Regions from separate parts of the Pseudomonas sp. ATCC 13867 genome, predicted to be linked through region 1. Evidence: predicted binding sites of a transcription regulator. Region 1 holds the regulator's gene; each other region holds the start of a gene.
What was found. The regulator sigma-54, encoded in region 1, starts transcription at its own class of promoters, with help from an activator protein. The targets are predictions, from matches to a motif close to ANTGGCATNNANNTTGCTNT.
Positions count from the first base shown of each region.

Region 2: the regulator sigma-54 is predicted to act here: its motif matches at 2,136-2,155, upstream of H681_RS08790 (flagellar basal body rod protein FlgF).
Region 3: the regulator sigma-54 is predicted to act here: its motif matches at 1,670-1,689, upstream of H681_RS04970 (pilin).

Region 1 covers NC_020829.1:1,182,389-1,185,665, reverse strand. Annotated here, with positions in the region: gene lptB (LPS export ABC transporter ATP-binding protein) at 1-245, shown strand, start outside; gene H681_RS05415 (RNA polymerase factor sigma-54) at 487-1,989, shown strand; gene hpf (ribosome hibernation-promoting factor, HPF/YfiA family) at 2,068-2,376, shown strand; gene ptsN (PTS IIA-like nitrogen regulatory protein PtsN) at 2,386-2,850, shown strand; gene rapZ (RNase adapter RapZ) at 2,853-3,277, shown strand, end outside.
Region 2 covers NC_020829.1:1,924,834-1,928,110, reverse strand. Annotated here, with positions in the region: gene flgH (flagellar basal body L-ring protein FlgH) at 1-441, opposite strand, end outside; gene flgG (flagellar basal-body rod protein FlgG) at 503-1,288, opposite strand; gene H681_RS08790 (flagellar basal body rod protein FlgF) at 1,335-2,084, opposite strand; gene H681_RS08785 (flagellar hook protein FlgE) at 2,415-3,277, opposite strand, start outside.
Region 3 covers NC_020829.1:1,073,720-1,076,996, reverse strand. Annotated here, with positions in the region: gene H681_RS26320 (hypothetical protein) at 1-1,070, opposite strand, end outside; gene H681_RS04970 (pilin) at 1,162-1,623, opposite strand; gene pilB (type IV-A pilus assembly ATPase PilB) at 1,849-3,277, shown strand, end outside.

The DNA.
Region 1 (3,277 bases):
TGGACGAACCCTTCGCCGGCGTCGACCCGATCTCCGTGGGCGACATCAAGCAGATCATCCATCACCTCAAGGCCAAGGGCATCGGTGTGCTGATCACCGATCACAACGTCCGCGAGACGCTGGATATCTGCGAAACCGCCTACATCGTCAACGACGGCCAACTGATCGCCGAGGGCAGCTCCGAGACCATCCTCGCCAACGACCTGGTGAAGGAAGTCTATCTGGGCCACGAGTTCCGTCTCTGACCCGGAAGCCGCCCTTCCGGCGGCGCCTCGCCCCGTTCCACGACGGCCCGGACCTGTGTCCGGCGCCGTGCATTCTGCCGTCTCGCACCTGCCCGATACTCAGGTTGTAACGAAAGGTCGACAGACCCTAGGCAAAGCGTCCAGACTCAGGCATATAATTTGCTTCCTCGCGGCGCCCAGGCGTCCGTAGTCGTGGATATGGCGCTTGCTGCGCCAGCGAACAAGGTGCCTAGTTCCAGCCATGAAACCATCGCTCGTCCTCAAGATGGGCCAGCAGCTGACGATGACTCCGCAGCTGCAACAGGCCATCCGACTGCTCCAGCTCTCCACGCTGGACCTGCAACAGGAAATCCAGGAAGCCCTGGAGTCCAACCCGATGCTGGAACGTCAGGAAGACGGCGACGACTACGACAACAGCGACCCAATGGCCGACGGCGACGACTCCGCCGCCCAGGGCGCCAGCAGCAACTCGCAGGACAGCTTCCAGGAAAGCACTACCCCCAGCGTCGACAGCCTCGACGAGGACCAGTGGGCCGAGCGCATCCCTAACGAGCTGCCGGTCGATACCGCCTGGGAAGACATCTACCAGACCAGCGCCAGCAGCCTGCCCAGCAGCGACGATGACGAGTGGGACTTCACCGCCCGCACCTCCGCTGGCGAAAGCCTGCAGAGCCACCTGCTCTGGCAGGTCAACCTGGCGCCGATGTCCGACACCGACCGCCTGATCGCCCTGAGTATCATCGACGGCATCAACGACGACGGTTATCTCGAAGAGTCCCTCGACGACATCCTCGCCTCCCTCGACCCGGAACTGGGCGTGGAGATGGACGAGGTGGAAGTCGTCCTGCGCCGCGTGCAGCAACTCGAACCCGCCGGCGTCGGCGCACGCAACCTGCGCGAATGCCTGTTGCTGCAACTGCGCCAGTTGCCGGCCAAGACCTACCTGCTGACCGAGGCCCTGAAGCTGGTCTCCGATCATCTCGACCTGCTCGGCAGCCGCGACTACAGCCAACTGATGCGGCGCATGAAGCTCAAGGAAGACGAGCTGCGCGAGACCATCGAGCTGATCCAGTCGCTGCACCCGCGTCCCGGCTCGCAGATCGAGTCCGGCGAAGCCGAATACGTGGTGCCGGATGTCATCGTCCGGAAACACAACGACCGCTGGCTGGTAGAACTGAACCAGGAAGCCGTGCCGCGCCTGCGCGTCAACTCGCAGTACGCCGGCCTGGTGCGCCGGGCGGACTCCAGCGCCGACAACACCTTCATACGCAACCAGTTGCAGGAAGCCCGCTGGTTCATCAAGAGCCTGCAGAGCCGCAACGAGACGCTGATGAAGGTGGCGACCCAGATCGTCGAACACCAGCGCGGTTTCCTCGAATACGGCGAGGAGGCGATGAAGCCCCTGGTCCTGCACGACATCGCCGAAGCCGTGGGCATGCACGAGTCGACCATCTCGCGCGTCACCACGCAGAAATTCATGCATACCCCGCGTGGCATCTTCGAGCTGAAGTACTTCTTCTCCAGCCACGTCAGCACCGCCGAGGGCGGCGAATGCTCGTCCACCGCGATCCGCGCCATCATCAAGAAACTGGTCGCGGCGGAAAGTCCGAAAAAGCCATTGAGTGACAGCAAGATCGCTGGTTTACTGGAAGCACAGGGCATTCAAGTGGCACGTCGCACCGTCGCCAAGTACCGGGAGTCCTTGGGGATTGCTCCCTCCAGCGAACGCAAGCGACTGGTATGACGTTGATCCACGCCAAAGTGTTCCGGCGGCAGGCCACCTAACCTGCCACTTATACACGGGCAATAAGGAGAAAGCGGTATGCAAGTCAACATCAGTGGACATCAACTGGATGTGACCGACGCCCTGCGCGACTATGTCGTCGAAAAACTCGGACGACTGGAGCGCCACTTCGACAAGATCACCAATGTTCAGGTCATCATGGAGGTCGAGAAACTGAAGCAGAAAATCGAAGCCACCCTGCATATCGCAGGGGGTGAGGTGGTGGCCTGTGCCGAACATGAAGACATGTACGCAGCCATCGACCTGCTCACCGACAAGCTCGACCGCCAACTGATCAAGCACAAGGAAAAATACCTCGAACGCCAGCAGGGTGTTGGCGTCCGTTAACCCTTCCCTATGATTCGACTCGAGCAAATCCTGACCCCCGGCCGTTCCCTGGTGAACGTGCCGGGCGGCAGTAAAAAACGCGTCCTTGAACAAATCGCAAACCTGGTAGCTCGCGAGCTGCCAGGTTTCGATGCGCAAGACATCTTCGAAAACCTGGTGGCTCGGGAACGCCTGGGGTCCACCGGATTCGGCAATGGCATCGCCATTCCGCACTGCCGCCTCCCCGGCTGCCAGTCTCCCATCAGCGCGATCCTGCACCTGGACGCCCCGGTCGACTTCGACGCCCTCGACGGCGCGCCGGTCGATCTGCTGTTCGTCCTGCTGGTGCCGGAAGCCGCCACCGAAGAGCATCTGGAGCTGCTTCGGCAGATTGCTTCCATGCTCGACCGTTCCGACGTCCGTGACCGCCTGCGCCACGCCGCCAACGGCGAAGAGCTGTACCGGATCGTCGTGGACTTCCAGAACGGCCACTGATCATGCGCCTGATCATCATCAGCGGACGGTCCGGCTCGGGCAAGAGCACCGCACTCAACGTGCTCGAGGACAACGGTTTCTACTGCATCGACAACCTGCCCGCCAGCCTCCTCCCGGACCTGGCGCAACGTGCGTTGCTGCACACCGAACTGCTGCACCCGCAGGTCGCCGTCTCCATCGACGCGCGCAACCTGCCCAGCCAGCTGCAGCGCTTCCCCGAGTTGCTGCAGGAAGCCCGCGACAAGCACATCCAGTGCGACGTGCTGTACCTCGATGCCGATGACGAGACGCTGCTCAAGCGCTTCTCCGAGACGCGCCGGCGCCACCCGCTGACCAGCGACAGTCGCTCGCTGGCCGAAGCCATCGCCGACGAGGCGTACCTGCTGGCGCCGATCGCCGACCTGGCCGATCTCAAGCTCAACACCAC
Region 2 (3,277 bases), 740 kb from region 1:
GACGGTCACCGAGCCGGTCAGGCTGTTGCTCTGCCCGGCCTGGCTGTCGCCCTTGGCATCGCGGGAACCGCCGTACTCGGCGCTCAGGCTGAGGTCGCCGCCGCCAATGGGGTTGTTGGTGGTCAGGCCGCTGCCGAACATCGAGGTCAGGCCGAGCTTGGTGTTGCTGTCCTTGGAGATGTCCGAGTTGGCTTTCTTGCTGGCCTGGGTCTTCTCGTTGAGGGTGATGGTGATGATGTCGCCCACGCGGAAGGCCTTGCGGTCGCCATAGAGGTTGTTGTCGAAACCGGCCTGGTAGATCGAACCGTTGTTCTGCGCGGCGGGCACCGGGGTGCGCGGCAGCACGGGGGCGTAATAGGGGTCGTCCGGTTTCGGCGGAGGACTGACGCACCCGGCCAGCGCGGCGATGGCCAGCAGCGGAAGAAGGTGGGAACGGTTCATTTACAGCTACCTCTCGGGGAGAGCGATTACGACTCACGGGAGCCTGGGGCTCCGTCATTCACTACAAGTTCTGGGTGACGAAGGAGAGCATCTGGTCGGCGGTGGAGATCACCTTGGAGTTCATCTCGTAGGCGCGCTGGGTGGTGATCATGTTCACCAGTTCCTCGACCACGTTGACGTTGGAGTTTTCCAGGGTGTTCTGCTGCACGGTACCCAGGCCGTTCAGCCCCGGCGTGCCGACCTGCGGCGCGCCGCTGGAGCCGGTCTCCAGGAACAGGTTGTTGCCGATCGCCTGCAGGCCGGCCGGGTTGATGAAGTCGGCGGTCTGGATGTTGCCGATGATCTGCGGCTGCGGGTTGGCGTTGGTGGTCACCGAGACGGTGCCGTCCTGGCCGACGGTGAAGGTCTGGGTCTCGTTCGGCACCACCACGGCCGGCTCCAGCGCGTAGCCGTTGGCGGTGACGATCTGGCCGTCGGAGTCCAGGTGGAAGCTGCCGTCGCGGGTGTAGCCGACGGTGCCGTCCGGCATCAGGACCTGGAAGAAGCCGCGGCCGTTGACCGCCATGTCCAGCGGCTGGTCGGTAGTCTGCAGGCTGCCTTCGGTAAAGTTCTTCTGGGTGCCGACGATGCGCACGCCGGTGCCCAGCTGCAGGCCCGACGGCAGTTGGCTGTCCTGGGTGGAATTGGCGCCCGGCTGACGTTTGATCTGGTACAGCAGGTCCTGGAACTCCGCGCGGTCGCGCTTGAAGCCCGTGGTCGAAACGTTCGCCAGGTTGTTGGAAATGGTGGTCAGGTTCATGTCCTGGGCCGAAAGACCCGTCTTGCTGACCCACAGTGCCGGAAGCATCGTCGTTCTCCTCGGGCGCCGGATTCATGGCGCCTCGATCAGGTGATTAGCTGAATTGCAAAACCCGCGCCATCGCTGCCGAATCGTCTTCGGCAGTGCGCATCATCTTTACGTGGAGCTCGAACTGGCGGGACAGCGAGAGGATCGAGGTCATCTCTTCCACCGCGTTGACGTTGCTCGCTTCGAGGAAGCCCGACTCGATCGTGGCGTTGGCGTCGGCCTGCGGCGCCGGCTGGCCCGGCTGCTGCTTGACCCGCACCAGGCCGTCGAGGCCCTTCTCCAGTTGCCTGGGGTCCGGGGTGACCAGCTTGATGCGGTCCACCTCGGCCACCACGCTGGGGTTGTCGCCCAGGCCACGGATGCTGATGGTGCCGTCTTCGCCGATGTCGATCTTTTCCTGCGGCGGCACGGCGATCGGCCCGCCATTGCCGATCACCGGCAAACCGTCGCCGGTGCGCAGTTGGCCGAGGGCGTCGATTTCCAGGCTGCCGGTGCGCACATAGGCTTCACTGCCGTCGGGCGCCTGCACGGCGATCCAGGCGTCGCCCCTGGCGGCGACGTCGAGGTCGCGACCGGTTTCCTGCAGGCTGCCGGCGGAGAAGTCGGTGGCCGGGCGCTCGCTCATGGCGTAGACCCGCGACGGGAAACTGTCGCCGAACACCTGCATCGAACGCGCCTGCTCGAAGTCGCGGCGGAAGCCGTTGGTGGAAATGTTCGCCAGGTTGTTGGCGTGAGCGCGCATGGCCAGGGTGTTCTGGCTCGCCCCGCTCATCGACACGTACAGCATCTTGTCCATCGAATCCTCCAGGCCCGCGTCGATTGCCGCTCGCGGGCGTTTGAAGGCTATTCAGCAAGGGACGTGCCAGAACTAGAGAACGAGCGTAAGAGTTTGATCTACAAGGGCTTATAAAAAGAAAAGGCTCCCGAAGGAGCCTTTCGAAGCCGGCGGCGGCGATGCCCTGCCGCCACCGGCAAGGGGCCTTGCCGCTCTCTGCAGGATGGCGCCGAGCGAAGCGGTACCCAGCGCGGCGGATAACGTTGTGTTCCTACGAAAAGCATTGCGAACGAAGTCCACTCTACAGTTGAACGTCGGCGCAGGTGGCCAGTTGCAGGAGCGAGCAGGGCCTTAGCGCAGGTTGATGATGGTCTGGGTGACCGCATCCTCGGTCTGGATGGTCTTGGCGTTGGCCTGGTAGTTGCGCTGGGCGACGATCAGGTCCACCAGTTCGTTGGACAGGTCGACGTTGGACGCCTCCAGCGCACCGGACTGCAACGCGCCAAGGGTGCCCGAACGCGGGGTGCCGATCACCGGCTCGCCGGACTCCGAGGACTGCACCCAGGAGGTCTTGCCGATCGGGTTCAGGCCCTGGACGTTGGCGAAGTTCGCCAGCACCACCTGGCCCTGCACCTTGGACTGGCCGTTGGTGTAACGGGCGAAGATGTTGCCCTGATCGTCGATTTCCAGGCCCGATAGCTGGCCGGTGGTGTAGCCGTCCTGGTTGACGCTGTTCACCGCGAAGGCCGTGGCGTACTGGGTGGACTTGCGCACGTCCAGGGTGATGCCACCCGTGTTCGGGGTGGCGCCGTTGGCGTTCCAGGTCGGCGGGGTCTTGCCGTCGGAGATCGCCGGGATCCAGTCGCCCAGCACCAGGGTGCCGTCGCCATTGGGGTTCGGGGTGAAGCCATCGCCCGTGAGGTTGTTCACCGGCGTCTGGGTCAGCAACTGGCCGGCCGCGCTGAAGGTCAGGTTGACCTGGTACGGGCTGCTGCCCATGCCGTTGACCGCGGCAAGCACGCTGGCCGCGGTGGCGCCCGGAGCATTGGCCGCTGCGGTGGCGGCGGCGACGGCAGCCGCCGAGGCACCGGCGGCAGGGTCGCTGACCGCCGCGAGAACGCTCGCCGCATCGGCCCCCGTCGCACCCGCCGCATTGGTCGCAGCGGTGATGGCGGCGGTATCGTCGGTCGGATTGCCCGGGTTGCGGCCGTCAA
Region 3 (3,277 bases), 110 kb from region 1:
ACCACACAGGCCACTAGCAACAAGAGTCGCTCACGCCCGTACTCCCGGTTATAGATACTCCAGGCCAGCAAAGGCAGCGCAGCCATCGCAAACCAGTGGGCCACCCATTGGACCCGCCACAACTGAAGGCTGGTCATGAATGCAAGCCGCATGAGGTCCGCCAGCACGATACTCGCGAGGCAGGAGCAGATCAGCGCCAAAAACACCGCTTTGGCGAAGACCTGCAAGCGCCCGGAAAAATACTGAATGGAAAGAACCAGAAGGAAACTATCCGACAGCAGCGCCATCCAGGACTTGACGGGCCACTTGAGCATGAATACGTTTCTATTTGGGCTCGCAATCCATGAGTACCACTCCGCATCATACTTAAGAGCGATGAAAGCAAGGCTCTTAACTCCCAATGCGGCAAGTAACAGCACCAGCACAACCGGAATCAACAACAGCAACCAGCGCCTATTCTGAAGTACTAGCCAGAACCAGATCACGATCCAAACAGCCAGGGCTTGCAAGGGATGGAGAAGCGCCGCCATAAGCCATAGGACGGTACAAATTAGCCAACGCCCTGACAACAGCGCAGCAAGCGCCATCAGCCCCAATGGCTCGGCCAGTGTTCTACCGGTAAAAAAAGGCTCACTGTAGCTGAATACTAGGAAACCACCATATACCGACGGCAGCGCTAGCACCGCCAATAGCGCATACACCTGAGTACGCACACCGTTTTCACGAAAGAGGGCTCGGACTAGCAGCCCGGCGGCGACCAGATAAAGGACTCGCCCCAGAAATGTTGCAACGATGAATATATCTGCAACAGAAAAGTGCTTCAGCAACCAAGCTAGGAGTTGTGGAAAAACGGTAAATTCGGCCTGCCCACCATAAGCGAAGAAAAGATCATGAGAAAACTCACTGGGCTGCCATCTCAGGAACCCTTGTCCCAGATACAGGATGGCATCATGCCGGATACCGGAATACGGACGCAGAACAAGCAGAAGCGAGACTGCCAAAATCCCGAAGGCAATCTTGTTGATTAATGGTGACCGATGCGCCACGTCCATGTCACGAAGCTCACTCATACTCAAGACTCGATCTTTACAGCCAATAACCGACGAAAAAACAAAAAAGAAACCCCGGAGAGACCGGGGTTTCCTTCACACCAACTGGCTATCAGCCGCGGCAGGAGCCCGGCAGGAACTTTTGCGGAATAGTGGTGGTAGAGGAATCGCCACAAACCCAGCGATTAATAGTGCCACCAGCAGTAGGCGCAGTAATAGTAGTAGCCGAGGAAGATGGGGTCAAAGTCAGCACCTTACCATCAACATCGGAGTTGATGCCGGTGCCCGCAGTAACACTCACCACGCCATTGGCATCAGTTTCGATCTTAGCAACATACTTAGAAGTAGCAGTAGAGCTCTCGCACCCCCAGGCATTCGCTGCCGGCAGCGTAGTGGCGGATTGAACAACCTCAGTAATAGTGGTGCGACAAGCGGAAGCAGCCAGTACAACCTCAGAAACCTTGGCACGGGCGGTGTAATCTTGGTATGCCGGCAGCGCGATGGCGGCCAGGATGCCGATGATCGCAACCACGATCATCAGTTCGATCAGGGTAAAGCCTTTTTGAGCGTTCATAATTCTCTCCAGGTTTTTAGGTGCGGTCCTGAGACCTGACCTGGAGAAAGCAGCTTCCGTGCCAGAACTCCTACACCCAAAAATACAGTATCCGCAGACAGTTTCAGGCAACCAGCAGCGAAATTACGCACGAAGTGACAAATTTTGACAGCTCCCACTGTCGAATTTGGCACGTCCTGCCAACTGCGTTATAAGGCTTAATACCCATCTTCCGGCTACCTCCTTATGAACGATCAAGTCGTCCTGTCCGGCCTTGCCCGGCAGCTGGTGTTGTCTCAACTGCTCGATGAGAACAGCGCGCGGCAAGCCCAGCTACAGGCGCAACGCAATAAGCTGTCGTTGGTGACCTATCTCGTACAGAACAAATTGATAAAAAGCCGTCCATTGATGGAGTTGGCCGCCGACCAGTTCGGTGTCGCCTTCTGCGATCTGAGTAGCCTGGACCGCGAGAGCTTTCCCAAGGAGCTGGTCAGCGAGAAACTCGTTCGCCAGCACCGAGTCCTCCCCTTGTGGCGGAGAGGTAATAAGCTCTTTGTTGGACTGTCAGACCCTACCAACCATCAGGCAATCACCGACATCCAATTCAGCACCGGACTGACCACCGAAGCCATCCTGGTCGAAGACGACCGGCTCGGCGATGCCATCGAAAAGCTCTTCGAGAGCGTTACCGGCGGATTGGATGACCTGGGCGACGTCGATCTGGAAGGCTTGGATATCGAGAGCGGCAATGCCGAGCGCAAGGAGGAAGCCATCGGCGGCGACGCCGACGACGCCCCGGTGGTGCGCTTCGTGAACAAGATGCTGCTGGATGCCATCAAGGGCGGCTCGTCCGACCTGCACTTCGAGCCCTACGAGAAGATCTACCGCGTTCGCTTCCGCACCGACGGCATGCTCCAGGAAGTCGCCAAGCCGCCGGTCCAACTGGTCAGCCGCATCTCCGCCCGCCTCAAGGTCATGGCTGGCCTGGATATCTCCGAGCGCCGCAAGCCCCAGGACGGTCGGATCAAGATGCGCGTATCCAAGACCAAGTCCATCGACTTCCGCGTCAATACCCTGCCCACGCTGTGGGGCGAAAAGATCGTGATGCGTATCCTCGACTCGGCCAGTGCGCAAATGGGCATCGACGCTCTGGGCTATGAGGAAGAGCAGAAGCAGCTTTATCTTTCGGCACTCAAGCAGCCGCAGGGCATGATCCTGGTGACCGGCCCCACCGGCTCGGGCAAGACAGTATCCCTGTATACCGGCCTGAATATCCTCAACACCCCGGACATCAACATCTCGACCGCGGAAGACCCGGTGGAGATCAACCTGGAAGGCATCAACCAGGTCAACGTCAACCCGAAGACAGGCCTGGACTTCGCCCAGGCACTGCGTGCCTTCCTGCGCCAGGACCCTGACGTGATCATGGTGGGCGAGATCCGCGACCTCGAGACCGCAGAAATCGCCATCAAGGCAGCCCAGACCGGGCACATGGTGATGTCCACCCTGCACACCAACAGCGCCGCGGAAACCCTCACCCGCCTGCTGAACATGGGCGTGGCTTCCTTCAACCTCGCCACCTCCACCAACCTGATCATTGCCCAGCGCCTGGCCAGAAAACTGTGCCCGGCCTGCAAGAAGGAGCACGACGTTCCACGCGAAACGCTGCTCCATG